Regions from separate parts of the Brevundimonas sp. AVps31 genome, predicted to be linked through region 2. Evidence: riboswitches for the same ligand, from Rfam matches in the RefSeq annotation. Region 2 holds a riboswitch; the other holds the start of a gene.
What was found. A riboswitch is a leader RNA that binds a small molecule or an ion and turns the genes downstream of it on or off. The one in region 2 is predicted to bind S-adenosylmethionine.

Region 1 (7,125 bases), 1.7 Mb from region 2:
AGATTTCGGGCATGGTCGAGGTGGCCTCGGACTGACGCCACGCCTCCTCGGCGCGCCCCTCGGCGGCCAGCTTCAGCCAGTCGGGAATGTTGTTCTCAAGCGGACAGCCGGACTGACAGAAGGGCACGCCGCACTGGGCGCAACGGCTGGCCTGCGTCTTGCCGGCGGCGGGCGCGAACTCGGCGTATATCTCGGCGTGATTATGCACACGGTCGGCGGCCGGCGCCTTGGCCGGGCCCGTTCTCGGGACAACAACGAAAGTCTGGTTCACGGACGCCAAGGCAAGCCCTCTTCGCAAGTGCACAAGTTGTAGGGGCTTTGATCAGGCTAGGCAATTTCTATGCTGTCCGTGCACAGAAAGACTGCTCTCCAGAAAAGGCAGACCGGCAAAACCCGACAACGAGGCAAGGTCTTGCCGGCCATGGCCGGGCGGAAGGGCGCCCGGATCGGTCTAGAAGGTATATTTGATGCTGGCGACGAAGCGGTCGTCGCTCAGCGGGGTGTCCACGTCGGTGTCGTGATAGCGACCATCCAGGCTGATCTTGTCGGTCAGCGCATAGGCCACGCCCGCGTTCCAGGTGGTGTAGTCAAGGCCGTCGAAGTCCTGATTGCCGACGGCGGCCGTGGCCGTGAACTTGTCGGCAAAAGCCCAGGCGGCGTTGGCTTCCACATAGGTCGCGTCGTCGATCGCACCCGAATAGTCGGGGGTGTAATAGACGGCCGCGCCGAGGGTGACCGGGCCGAAGGCGCGCGAGGCGGCGGCCTTGAACTCCACGAAATTGTAATCCGCGCCCGAGGGCTCATTGACGTAAAGATAGCCGATGACGCCGAAGTCGAGGGCGAAGCCGGCCGCCTCAGTGCGATAGCCGCCGTAGACATCCACTTCGGCGTCGGTGTCATCGAAGAAGTCCACGTTCGAGGCCCAGGCGCCGGCGTAGAAGCCGGACTCGAAGGTGACGTCGACGCCGCCCTGGATCGCGGGGCTCTCGTCCGTCTGGCTGAGGCCGCGGAACACGTAGTCCGAGGTGGCGGCGATGTTGAAGCTGAAATCCTGGGCGCTGGCGGCCGAGGCCGAGGCGGCGGCGATCAGGGCGACGGCGGCAGCCGCGGCGTAAGAGGCGAGTTTCATATCTGTGGTCCCCAATGTTCTGTCGATGGTCGGCACGCGAACGCTTACTGGGGCCGGGGCGGGAGGAGAGAGCTCCCGCCCCGACAGGAGGTCAGGCGGACTCCAGCGCCTCGCCGTGGAGGTGGGTGTCCAGCCCTTCTTCTTCCGCCGCCGGGCTGACGCGCAGGCCGGTGGTGAACTTGCAGATGATCAGGATGATCAGGGTGCCGACCGCGCTGTAGGCGATGGTCCAGCCCAGACCGATCAGCTGGGTCATGACGTTGGCGCCCTCACCCAGGCTGTTGATCGCGGTGGAGGCGAAGACCCCGGTCAGCAGGGCGCCCAGCAGACCGCCCGCGCCGTGGATGCCGAAGGCGTCCAGCGAGTCGTCGTAGCGGAGCAGCTTCTTGATCCAGACCGACGAGGCGTAGCAGACCGGACCGGCGATCAGGCCGATGATCACCGCGCCCTTGGGATCCACGAAGCCGGCGGCCGGCGTGATGGCGACCAGACCGGCGACGATGCCGGACAGCACGCCGATCAGGGATGCCTTCTTCTTCTCGATCACCTCGATGATCTTCCAGGTGATGGACGCGGCGGCCGCGGCCAGGACGGTGTTGAGCAGGGCCACGCCCGCCAGGGCGTTGGCGCCGCCCGCCGAACCGGCGTTGAACCCGATCCAGCCGACCAGCAGCAGCGAGGCGCCGATCATGGTCAGCACCGGATTGTGCGCCGTGATGGCTTCCTTGCCATAGCCCTTGCGGGCGCCGAGGAAGATTGCGCAGACCAGACCGGCCACGCCCGAGTTGACGTGCACGACCGCGCCGCCGGCGAAGTCCAGCACCCCGGCCGAGCCGAGGAAGCCGCCACCCCAGACCCAGTGGGCGATGGGCGCATAGACCAGCAGCGACCAGAGCGCCGTGAACAGCAGCAGGCTGGTGTATTTCAGACGTTCCGCGAAGGCCCCGGTGACCAACGCCGGCGTGATGATCGCGAAGGTCATCTGGAACGACAGGAACAGGAACTCCGGAATGCCCGGAAGCAGGCTGTGCGCCGTCTCCATGCCCACGCCGTTCAGGAACATGGCGTCAAAGCTGCCGATGAACCTGTTCACCGTTTCAGCCGGATAGCCGGCGAGGTCGCCCGCCGACCCGAAGGCGATCGAATAGCCCGCCACGAACCACACCAGGGTGGCCACCCCGAAGACGCCGACCGACTGGGTGATGGTGGCGATGACGTTCTTGCGGCGAACCATGCCGCCATAGAAGAGCGCCAGCCCCGGAAGGGTCATAAGAAGGACCAGGGCGGTCGAGGTGGCCAGCCAGGCCGTCCCGGCGCCGTCCAGTTCAAGCGGAACCTGGTGGGCGAGAAGCGCCGGCGCCGCTGCGGGCGCGGCGCTGGCCGCCGTTGCGAATACTGTCGTCAAAAGTCCGAGTGCGAAACCCGAACAGCCGCGAAGTCGTGTCATCTCAATCCCCCAAAAGGACGCCGTTACGCATTAGCGAACTGTTTACCGCACCTGCGAAATGCGCAAGTGGACGGATGGAGATTCAAGAAACTTTGTTGCGCCAAGAGCGCACCTGACTCTCTGAAGCGCAATATTCTTTGTGCTATACCCGCTCTCAAAGCATGACCATGCCGCTGTAAAGCCAAGCTTGAGAATTCGCAGTCGCAACATTTTTGGGGGATTGACGAGCCTGTTTGCGTTCGGCACCGTAAGGACACTCATCAAGACCGGCTGAGGGATAGGCCCTTTGACGCCGGGGCAACCTTCCAGTGATCCACCCGATCATTGGAGATGGTGCCAACTCCTGCGGGGCGTCTTCGGAAGCCGCGAGAGATGAGTGAAGCGAGCGGACCCTTGCGGGTCCGGACGACTTCACGGGTCTTTTACGCAGAGGTTGGTTCGCCCCATCGGTTTCGCTGAGCGAGACCGGAGCGGACTGTGGCGTCCACCACCGAATGGATCATCGACGAAGCCCCCGGCCGTGATGTGGCCGCCGCGATTCCGGCCGGCTTCCGGTTGGCGTCGGGCGAGCGTCTGGCGGCGGAACGGATCGTCGGTCGCGTCCATGGTCCCGACGCGGGTCCGTTGGTGGTCGTCGCCGGCGGCATCTCCAGCGGCCGGTTCGCCGCCAGCTGGTGGTCCTGGGCCGTCCGTCACGGCGGCCCCGTTGACCTGAACCGCGTCCGCGTCCTGGCGCTTGATCTGTTGCCGGGCAAGACCGATCCGGCCGTCACCATCACCACCGGGGATCAGGCCCGCCTGCTGGCCGTGCTGCTGGACGCGCTGGACGAGCCGCGCATCGACGCCTTTGTCGGCGCTTCCTACGGCGGCTGCATCGGACTGGCCTTCGCCAGCGCCTTCCCCGAGCGGATCGGCGAACTGGTGGTCCTCTCCGCCGCCCACCGCGCCCATCCGGCGGCCACCGCCTGGCGCGGCGTCCAGCGCCGGGTGCTGGCCTTCGCCCGCGACTGCGGCCGGGAGGCTGAGGGCATCGCCCTGGCCCGCGAACTGGCCATGACCACCTACCGCACCGCCGACGAGTTCGACTGGCGCTTCGCCACCACCGCCCCGGATCAGGCGGGTGCCCCCTACCCGGTCTGCGACTATCTGATCGCACGCGGCGCCGGCTATGCCGAGGTCACCAGCGCCGACCGCTGGATCACCCTGTCGGACTCGCTCGACCGCCACGCGATCGCGCCAGAGGCGGTGCTCTGTCCCCTGACCCTGCTCGGCTTCACCAGTGACCGGCTGGTGCCCATCGAGGACCTGCGCGATCTGGCCGCCCGCGCGCCCGCCCTGCGCCAGTTCACCGAGGCCGGCTCAATCTTCGGCCACGACGCCTTCCTGAAGGAGCGCGAGGTCGTCGGCCGCACGCTCCACGACGCCCTGACACCCTTTTACGCCCGCCAGCCTGACGAGATCGCCGCATGACCTGTTCCAGCGAAGCCCACCCCTGTACCACCGCCGCCCGGCACGGCGTGAACAACGACCCCGCGCACGGGGCGGTGATGCCGCCGCTGTACCTGTCGTCGAACTACAGCTTCGACGGCCTCGATGGGAAACGGAAGTACGACTACACGCGCTCGGGCAATCCGACCCGCGACGTCTTGGGCGAGACCTTGGCCAAGCTGGAAGGCGGCGTCGGGGCGGTGGTGACCGCGACGGGCATGGCCGCCGTCGATCTGGCCCTGTTCTCGCTGGAGCCGGGCGACCTGCTGCTGGCGCCGCATGACCTGTACGGCGGCACCCATCGCCTGCTCTGCGCCCGCGCCCGCCGCAACCATTTCGACGTCCAGTTCGTCGACCAGAACGACCGCGCGGCGCTGGACGCCGCCTTCGCCCTGAACCCCAAGCTGATCCTGATCGAGACGCCGTCGAACCCGCTGATGCGCGTGGTCGATGTGGCCGACATCTGCGCCCGCGCCCATGCGGTCGGTTGCAAGGCGGCGGTGGACAACACCTTCCTGTCGCCCGCCCTGCAGAACCCGATCGAACTGGGCGCCGATCTGGTGATCCACTCGACCACGAAATACATCAACGGCCACTCCGACGTGGTCGGCGGCTGTGTGGTGGCCCGGGATCAGGCGGATCTGGAACAGCTGACCTGGTGGGCCAACTGCCTGGGCGTCACCGGCTCGCCCTTCGACGCCTATCTGACCCTGCGCGGCGTGCGCACCCTCTACGCCCGCATCGAACGCCAGCAGGCGACGGCGGGCCGTGTGGCCGAATGGCTGGACGCCCATCCGGCGGTCAAGCGCGTCAACTATCCGGGCCTGAAGAGCCATCCGGGTCACGAGATCGCCGCCCGCCAGCAGAAGGGCTTCGGCGCCATGCTGAGCTTCGAGCTGGCCGACATCGATGCGGTGCGGACCCTGGTCGATCAGCTGGAGGTCTTCACCCTGGCGGAGTCGCTGGGCGGGGTCGAAAGCCTGATCGCCCATCCGACCCTGATGACCCACGCGGCCATGACGCCGGAAGCGCGCGAGACCGCCGGCATCACCGACGGCCTGCTGCGCCTGTCCATCGGGCTGGAGCATCCGGACGACCTGCTGGCCGACCTGTCGACCGCGCTCGACGCCGTCGTCGCCGCCACGTCGCTGGAAGCCGAGGCCGCCTGACATGACCGCCGCCCTGTCGCCCCTGCCCCGCCCGGTCCCCGGCGCGGATGTGAGCCCTCATGCCCCGGATGAGCCCGTCGCCCTGCTGCAGCTCGACGCCGCCGACGTGGCCGACGCGGCCAGCGCGGTCTATCGCGAAATCCGGCGCGGGCGACGGGTCGTGGCCGTGGCGTCGGGCGGTTCGGACGCGGTCGCGCGGCTGGCCGGAGCGCTGGACGCCATCGGGGTGTCCGCCGCCCGCCCCGACCCGGGACAGGCCCTGCTGGAGGCGCCCGTCTCCATCGTCGCCGGACCTGAGGTCGCGATCCATCACCCCCGCATGGCGCCCGAGCATCCGCTGCGCGTGGCGCTGGCGGGATGCGGCGTGGTCGGCGGCGGGGTCCTGGCCCGGCTGCTGACGGATGACCGGTTCGCCGTGGTCGGCGTGCTGGTGCGCGATCCGTCCAAGCCCCGTGATCCGGCCGTGCCCGAGGGCCTGCTGCTGTCCGACCCCGCCGCCCTGCTGGCGCGCGAGCCGGACGTGCTGGTCGAAGCCATCTCCGATGCGTCCACCGGACTGGCCCTGATCCGCGCCGCCCTTTCGCGCGGCGTCGACGTGGTCAGCGCCAACAAACAGGCGGTCGGAAGCGACCTGGCCGCCCTGACCGCGCTGGCCGAGGCGCACGATGCGCGCCTGCTCTACTCCGCCAGCGTCGGCGGCGGCTCGCCCCTGATCGAGACCGTGCGCCGGGCCCGGGCCCATGGGGCGGTGGTGCGGATCGAGGCGGTCCTGAACGGCACCTGCAACTTCATCCTCAATCGGCTCGCCCGGGGTGCGCTCTTCGACGACGCCCTTATCGCCGCGCGCGAGGCGGGCTTCGCCGAGGAAGACCCGAGCGCCGACCTGTCGGGCTTCGACGCCGCGGCCAAGCTGGCCATCCTGGCGCATGAGGCGCTGGGCCGCGGGATGTCGCCCGAGCGCGTCGCGCGCGAAACCCTGTCCGCCGACGCGGCTGTCCTGTCCGGGCGCGTCCGCCAGCTTTCGCGACTGGACCTGCGGACGAACAGCGCCTCGGTGGCCTTGACCGCCGTCGACGGCGACGTCCTGTTCGCTGATCTGCCGGATGAGTGGAATGCGCTGCGCGTCACGACCGCCGACGGACGGGTCTTCACCGCACGGGGGCGCGGCGCCGGTCGGATCCCGACGACCGAGAGCGTGTGGGCCGACCTGACGGACCTGCTCGCCTGAAAAGAAAAGCCGCCGACCCGGGAGGGATCGGCGGCTGAGTGCGCTTCGGTTCAGGAGTGATCAGAAGCGATAGCGGGCGCCGACATAAATCTGGCGGCCGGTGTGGTGGTAGACCGAGGTGTTCTGGCGGTCCGCGCCGTCGCCGACGTACTGCTGGTTCTCCTCGTCCGTCAGGTTGAGGGCCTCCAGCGTCAGCTCCAGTTCGTCCGTCAGATTGTACGAGGCGGAGGCGTCCAGATTGAACGTGTCCATCTTGCCTTCGACAAAGTTGCCGTTCCGGCCCGGGACGTTCTGGATATAGCCTTCCCGGAAGGCGCCCGAGACGCGCGCCGAGAACCGGTCGTCCTCATAATAGAGGGTCGCGTTCCAGGATTCCGGCGACAGGCTGATCAGGTCCTGCGTCACGAAGCTCGTGCACAGGGCGTTGTTGCAGTAGTCGATCTCGGATTCGACGTGGGTGTAATTCATCTGCACGCCAAGGTTCTGGAGCGGACCCGGCAGGAAGGTGAAGGGCTGCTGGTAGCTGATCTCGAAGCCCTTCAGCGGGCCGCCCTCGGTGTTCACCGCGGCGGTCAGTTGGAAGATGGTCGAGGCCGAGCAGGTGCCCGTGCAGAAGCCCGGCGCGAACGCCGAGGGGTTAAGGGCGGTCAGGTCCGAATAGGCC
Region 2 (7,125 bases):
GCCAGAACCGCGACGACGACTGCACGCATGGACCGCTTCCCCTCTGAACGGCTCAGCTTGCCGCGAATATCATGGCGAAACAACGGTCGATGGTGGCGCTGCTCAGAGGTCAGGCACAGCCTTTGGCAGGGGGGATCAATCCACACGGACGCCGTCAGTCAGTGCCTGTTCCATCAGTTCGGCCGGGATGACCGAAGACTGACCCGCGCCCGCCTCCCGAACGATCACGCCCAGTCGTGTCATGGAGCTGGTGCGGGCTTCAGGCAGTTCAAGGATCGCAGTCTGACCGGATCGTCGGGTTCCGCGCCGGGCGACGGGACCCAGGTCAAAGCTCGCGCTTGCAGAAAGCCGCCGTTCGCTCGCCGTCTGGCGTCCCGCGACGAAGGCCAGGCTGACGTTCACATCACCCGCGCCGCGCGGTCCGAACAGCGGTTGGTCCAGTCGGGAATAGGCGGGAGTGATTTCAGCCTGAAAGGGGTCGAGAAACCGGACATCAAAACCATAGACGGCGACCTTGTGGCGCATTGTCGGTCCGCGCAGCACGGTCAGGCAGAGCTGATCCCCAGCTTTCGGCTGCTGCATCAGTTGGGCATTGCGAACCCTGTAGGTCAAAGTCGTCGGCTGGCCGAATCCTCGATTCCGAATCATCGGCTCTGTCCTGTCGGTATTGATCGCCAATGCGATCTCCCGATCCGGGCGCTCAAAGTCGCACCCCTCTTCGGGGCGTGGGGTTAGCATCAGGGCCACCTCCGACGAAACAGTCGGCGGCGTGGTCGCGCACCCCGCGATGCTTGCGCCGGCCGCGCCGAGGCAGAGCAAAGATCGCCGCACTGATTTCTCCCTCGACGGCCGATTCAGGACGCGTGCAAGGTGTGCATCAAAGCGGGCGGTATTCAACTCATGCGATTGTCAGGAGCCGCAACTGGGGCCCGTGGCAGACTCGGCGATCGAAACCGCCGCGCCTGCCACGCCGTCACCTGGTAGCAGACTGCTCCTTGTCGGGCTCAGGGCTGCACGATCACCAGTTCAGGCCGATGCGCGCATAGACGAAGCGCCCGTTGAAGCCGAACGGCGAGTAGTAGGGGAAGCCCAGCACGCCGTTGCTGTTCAGGGTGGCGGGGACGGCGTCCGGGTATTCGTCGAAGGCGTTGTCCACACCCAGCGCCAGGGTGATCCGGTCGTTCGGCCGGAACCGGCCCTCGAAGTCGGCGGTGATCTTGTCGCCGGTGGAGTAGTCGGCGGCGGCCGTCGAACCGGGCTGCAGCACACTGGCGTAGTAGGTCGTGCGGGCGGTGACGCCCCAACGGCCATAGCTCCAGTCCGCCGTGCCCGACACCTTGGTGTCCGGCGTGCCGTCCTCGATGGTCAGGATGCGCTGACGGCCGAACAGGGCCGGGGGCGAGGGCAGGGTCGAGGTGGTGGTCGGCACACGGTCCACCGAGACGTCATTGAAATTCGCCGCCACCGTCAGGTTCAGATCGCCATACTCTTCCGTATTCAGGCGATAACGCCCGACCACGTCCACCCCCTTTGTGCTGGTCTCCACTCCGTTCAGGAAGAAGCGGGACGCCTGGATGCCGAACGGGTCCAGCAGGGTGGCGATGGCCGGATTGGTGATCGCGCCCGCCGAGTTCCGTCCGGCCAACAGCTCGGACAGGACGATCTGGTCCTCGATGTCGATCTGGTAGGCGTCGACGGTCAGGTCGAAATCGCCGAACCGGAACACGGCGCCGAGCGTGTAGTTGGTCGAGGTTTCGGCCTCCAGCGGCTGGCCGCCCAGGGCCGTCGCGATCGGGCTGGTGGACGGGAAGGTGCCCGTCTCGACCACCGAACCGTTCTGGATCACCGAACTGGTCGAGGTGAAGTACGACTGCTGCAGCGACGGGGCGCGGAAGCCGGTCGAGACCGCACCCCGCAGGGCGAAGGACGGCGTGAAGTCATAGCGGGCCGAGAGCTTGCCGGTCGTCGAGGTTCCGAAGTCGGAATAGTCCTCGAAGCGGACGGCGCCCGCGACGGTCAGCTGTTCGGTGATCGGCGCCTCGACATCCAGATAGACGCCGACGGCGGTGCGGTCCTCGTCCACCACATTCGACGGCTGGAAGCCGGGGAAGCCCTGCGCCCCGCCGGCCAGGGCCGTGTTGCCGCCCAGCGGACCGCGATTGTAGGATTCCGGCTGGCCCGCCTGGATCTCGTAGGTCTCGCGCCGGGCTTCCAGACCGGTGGCGACGTTGACCGGGGCGAACAGTCCCAACGCGTACTGGCGCGTGAAGTCCACGCCCAGCACCAACTGGTCATAGATCAGCGCGCCGGAGTCGAAGCTGGTCGGGGAGGCGGCGCCATAGGTGGCGTTGAGCGAATCCTCGGTGCGGAAGTCCAGCGCATTGCGGCCATAGACCAGGTTCACATCCGCATCCCAGCCGCCGATGGCGCCGCGCAGGCCGCCCGCCAGCGACACATCCTGCGAATTGATGGCGATCTTGGGCAGGAAGCCCTGCGGATAGAGGGCCGGCACGTTGTTCAGATTGCCGGCCAGACGCGGGAAGGCGGCGCTTTCACTGTCGCGATCCTGATAACCGGCCCAGCCATAGGCGTCCCAGCCGTTGCCCAGCGGCAGGCCGGCGTTGGCGAAGACGGTCCACTGGGTCACCTCCGGATCGCCGAAGCGGGCGGTGACGGCGTTGGGCGTGACGCGGGGATCGACGTCAGCCCGGTTGGTCGCGTCGCGCTGCAGGTATTCCGCGCTGACGGTCAGATAGCCGTCCTGCCCGAGGCCAAAGCCTTGCCAGGCCGAGGCGGTGACGGTGCCGCCGTCTTCTTCATCCCGCCCCCCGGTCCGGGCGGTGTCCACGGTGGTGTAGTACTGGCCCAGGGTCAGCGTCGCGCCGCCACCGTGATCCGCCTGTCGCAGGCGAAGGTTGACCACGCCCGCGATGGCGTCGGACCCGTACTGGGCCGAGGCGCCGTCGCGCAGCACCTCCACGCGATCCAGCGCCCCCGCCGGGATGGTGTTCAGGTCCACCGCCGCCGAGCCGCGACCGACCGAGCCGTTGACGTTGACCAGGGCCGAGGCATGACGGCGCGTGCCGTTGACCAGCACCAGCGTCTGATCGGGCGACAGGCCGCGCAGGGTGGCCGGGCGGATGGAGTCGGTGCCGTCGACGACCGACGGCCGCTGGAAGGTCAGCGACGGGATGGACGCGGCCAGGGCGGCGCCCAGTTCGGTCGTGCCGCGCGTCTGCAGGTCCTGCGCCGTCACCACATCGACGGGCGACAGGGTGTCGAGGCGCGAGCGGTTCGGCACGCGGGTGCCGGTGACGACGACCTCGTCGATCTCGGTCGTGTCGGGCGCGGTCTGGGCGTTCGCGGCCCCGGCCAGCAGTGCGGAGGCGGAGGCCGCGGCGAACAGGGTCAGGCGGGAGCGGGCGGTGTTGGCGGTGAGGCTCATGACGGGTCTCTTCTCGATAAGACGCAGGCGCCCGGTCGGCGTCGCGGGCTGCGATCGCCGGGTGTCCGGGCTAGCGATGTGGGAGTTCAGGTCCGACCGGAGGTCGGGGAGGTCAGCCGATCAAAGCGAACGGCGACATCGCATGGGACCCGCGCCGCGCATGAGGGTGCGCGGCGCGCGAACGTCAGCGGCGAGAACGGTCAGGGCATGGGGTGCGAAGGCACGCATGGTCGTCTCCTGCTCGATCAGGAACGCCTGCGGTGACAGATAGGGGGAGTCCGGCTGTGAACCGGCCTCTCATCTGCCGCGACCCGGAGAGGGGTCCCGAAGGAGTTGGCACCTTACGGAGGTCCGCAGGTTGCCCCGACGTCAAAGGGCCTATCCCTCAGCCGGTCTCGATGAGCAGTTGCGATATTGCGATGCGTCATAAATGCGTCAAGCGGGCATCGGAAAAAAGTTCGGCGGCGCAGGGTTTCCCCCACGCCGCCGTGTCTTTTCAGCACTAAGGCTGGGTTCAGGCTTCCGAACCCAGGCCGTCTTGCTGGCCGGCGCCGCCGGCGACCATGTCCGCGGCCTGTTCGGCGGCGGCTTCACGGTCTTCGTCGTAGGCCGACTTGATCACGTCCTCGCCCTTGGCTTGACGCTCGGCTTCTTCAGCCGAACGGGCGATGTTGATCTTGACGGTGGCCGTGACCTCGGCGTGCAGGCGAACCAGCACTTCGTGGACGCCCAGCGTCTTGATCGGCACGTTCAGCACGACTTGCGAACGCTCGATCTTGCCGCCTTCGGCCTGAACGGCCTCGACGACGTCGCGACCGGCGACCGAACCGTACAGCTGACCGGTTTCACCGGCCTGACGGATCATGACGTAGGTCTGGCCGTCGATCTTGTCGGCGACCTTTTGCGAGTCGGACTTGTTCTTCTCGTTGCGGGCCTCGATGGCGGCGCGGTCGAGTTCGAAGGCCTTCAGGTTGGCGGCCGTGGCCCGACGGGCCTTGTCGCGCGGCAGAAGGAAGTTACGAGCGAAGCCGTCCTTTACAGTGACGACGTCGCCGATGGCGCCGAGGTTCTCGACGCGTTCCAGCAGAACGACCTTCATCTTACTTCACCACGTAGGGCAGGAGGGCCAAGTAGCGCGCGCGCTTGATGGCCTGGGCCAGCAGGCGCTGCTTCTTCTGGGAAACGGCGGTGATGCGCGACGGGACGATCTTGCCGCGCTCGGAGATGTAGCGCTGCAGGAGTTTGACGTCCTTGTAGTCGATCTTCGGCGCGTTCGGACCCGTGAACGGGCAAACCTTGCGGCGACGGAAGAAGGGGCGACGGGCCGGGCCGGAGCCGGCCGGCGCGCCCGGCGACGGGGCGGTGGTATCGGTCATGTTCCGGGTTCCTTAGAAGGTCGCTTCGGCGGCGGGGGCGTCGTCACGGGGACCACGCTCACGTTCGCGTTCGCGCTCACGTTCACGACGGGCCAGCAGCGGCGACAGTTCCAGGTCGAGTTCCTCGACGCGGACGGTCAGCCAGCGCAGCACGTCTTCGTTGATCGACAGCTGGCGCTCGACTTCGGCCATGGCGGCCGGAGGGGCGTCGACGGCGAGCAGCGAATAGTGAGCCTTGCGGTTCTTCTTCACGCGGTAGGTCAGGTTGCGCAGACCCCAATACTCGATCTTGGCGACGGAGCCGCCGGCTTCCTCGATCAAGCCCTTGATGGTGTCGTTCAGCGCTTCGGCCTGCTGCGCCGAGATATCCTGGCGCGTCATGACCGTGTGCTCGTAAAGAGCCATGCGGTAGTCTCCCTTGTGGACGTCGGCGCGGGCGGACCGGGTTAAAGTCCGTTCCACGATGGTTCCCGAGGCGGCGGCCGGAATGACTTCCCGAACCCTTTGGAGCTCCGCACCGGGACCGAGGTCCTGGAAAGGCGGCGCGTATAGGGGAAAAGCGGCTTGTGAGCAAGGCTTGGGAGCAAGGCTGGGACGCAAGGCCTGGCGGCCGCTGCTACTCCGGCCGCACCACCATGCAGGTGACCCGCCGTTCGGCCAGGGCGGTGCAGGCGGCCTGGGCGCCGGCCTCGGTCATGCCGGTGAAGCGCGAGCGGTACCAGCCCGAGGCGTCCTGCACATTGCGTTCGGCGTTGGCGAACTGGGTGCGGAAGCGGCGGTTGACCTCGGTCAGCCAGTTGCGGGCCACCGCCTCATCGCGGAAGGCGCCGACCTGCACGGCCCAGCGGCCCGCGGGCTCGCGCGCCGGTTCGCGGGCGGGCGTGCGCGGCGCTGTCCGGGGTGGAGGGGTGCGGGCAGGGGCGGTCGGCACGCCGCCGTTCAGGATGGTGGTCACATCGGCCGGGCGCGCCTCGGCGCGCCGGATAGGCGCCGCCGAGCGTTCGGCGGCGCGCTCCGACGGGGCCGGGGTTACGCGCGTCGGCGTCGCGGGGGCCGAGGGCAGGGAGACATAGGCGACGGGCGCGCCGTCCTCGCCGTCTTCCGACGCGCCGGCCGAGGCGTACTGCACCGGGCCCGCCGCGTCCGGGCTGATCCCGAAGCCGCGCTGTTCGAAGAAGGTCTGGGCCACCTGGATGACCTGGCCGTTGGCGCGGGCGCGCTCGACCTCGAAGCCCGTGTCCATCAGGGCGGCGACGTGGGCGTTGCGGCTGGCCGTCGAACGCCCGCCCAGCACGATGGTGATGATCCGCCGTCCGTCGCGCACCGCCGAGGCCGCGAGGTTGTAGCCCGAGGCGTTGGTGTAGCCGGTCTTCATGCCGTCATAACCGTTGCCGCCGTGAAGCAGGCCGTTGGTGTTGCGATAGTCGCGGCCGTTGTAGGCCCAGTCGTGCAGGCCCAGATACCGGTAGTACTGCGGGTAATCGCGCATGATGGCGCGGGCCAGGATGGCCAGGTCGCGGGCCGAGGTCAGCTGGCGCGCGTCCGGCAGGCCGTTGGCGTTGACGTAGCGCGTCTGGGTCATGCCCAGCTCCTGCGCCTTCAGGGTCATCTGGGCGGTGAAGCGGGCTTCCGAGCCGCCGATATGCTCGGCCAGCGCCACGGCCATGTCGTTGGCGCTGCGCACGGCGGTCGCCTTCATGGCGTTGTCGAGGGTGATGGTCTGGCCGGCGGCGAGACCCAGCTTGGAAGGCGGCTGGCTGGCGGCGTGGGGCGAGATGGTCAGCACGTCCTCGGGCTTGATCCGCCCCTCGGCCAGCGCCTCGAACGCCATATACAGCGTCATCATCTTCGTGATGGAGGCGGGGTAGCGACGGCTGTCGGCGTGGCGGGCGAACAGCACCTCGCCCGTGGCGGCGTCGACCACAATGGCGGCGTAGCGGGCGTTATCGGAGGACTGGGCGACCAGCGGCGTGGTGGTCGGGGTCAGGACGACCGCGACGACCAGCATCAGCGAAAGCCATCCCCGGCGGAACAATGCAGTCAGAGGCAAGCGGCGAGCCCTCATTACAATGGCGCGACGACGGCCCCCCGGGCGCGACGCTGGTGTGAAGGCTAACATGACGCTCCGCTGGTTTCATGAGGGTAAACGAGCCGTCAACGATTTCGTGACCCGAGGTTGAACGACGGTCCGTGAAACTTTTGTGCAGTGCACAATAACTCTTGACCCTACTTCGCACTTGCACCATATGAGCGTTGTCGCACCGGGCTCGCTTGGGGCGAGAAAAATCATCTGCGGCCCCCGCC

Region 1: another riboswitch for S-adenosylmethionine. It lies ahead of metX (homoserine O-succinyltransferase MetX); the one in region 2 lies ahead of ACW174_RS12215 (TonB-dependent receptor plug domain-containing protein).

What each region holds. Positions count from the first base shown of each region.
Region 1 covers NZ_CM178736.1:617,154-624,278, forward strand. The annotation lists gene ACW174_RS02930 (NAD(P)-dependent oxidoreductase) at 1-280, opposite strand, end outside; gene ACW174_RS02935 (TorF family putative porin) at 452-1,129, opposite strand; gene ACW174_RS02940 (ammonium transporter) at 1,221-2,576, opposite strand; SAM riboswitch class I at 2,831-2,955, shown strand; gene metX (homoserine O-succinyltransferase MetX) at 3,054-4,046, shown strand; gene metB (cystathionine gamma-synthase) at 4,043-5,233, shown strand; gene ACW174_RS02955 (homoserine dehydrogenase) at 5,235-6,461, shown strand; gene ACW174_RS02960 (TonB-dependent receptor) at 6,522-7,125, opposite strand, start outside.
Region 2 covers NZ_CM178736.1:2,496,960-2,504,084, forward strand. The annotation lists gene ACW174_RS12205 (hypothetical protein) at 1-29, opposite strand, end outside; gene ACW174_RS12210 (hypothetical protein) at 136-678, opposite strand; gene ACW174_RS12215 (TonB-dependent receptor plug domain-containing protein) at 1,019-3,445, opposite strand; SAM riboswitch class I at 3,740-3,850, opposite strand; gene rplI (50S ribosomal protein L9) at 3,960-4,544, opposite strand; gene rpsR (30S ribosomal protein S18) at 4,546-4,821, opposite strand; gene rpsF (30S ribosomal protein S6) at 4,834-5,226, opposite strand; gene ACW174_RS12235 (serine hydrolase) at 5,438-6,829, opposite strand.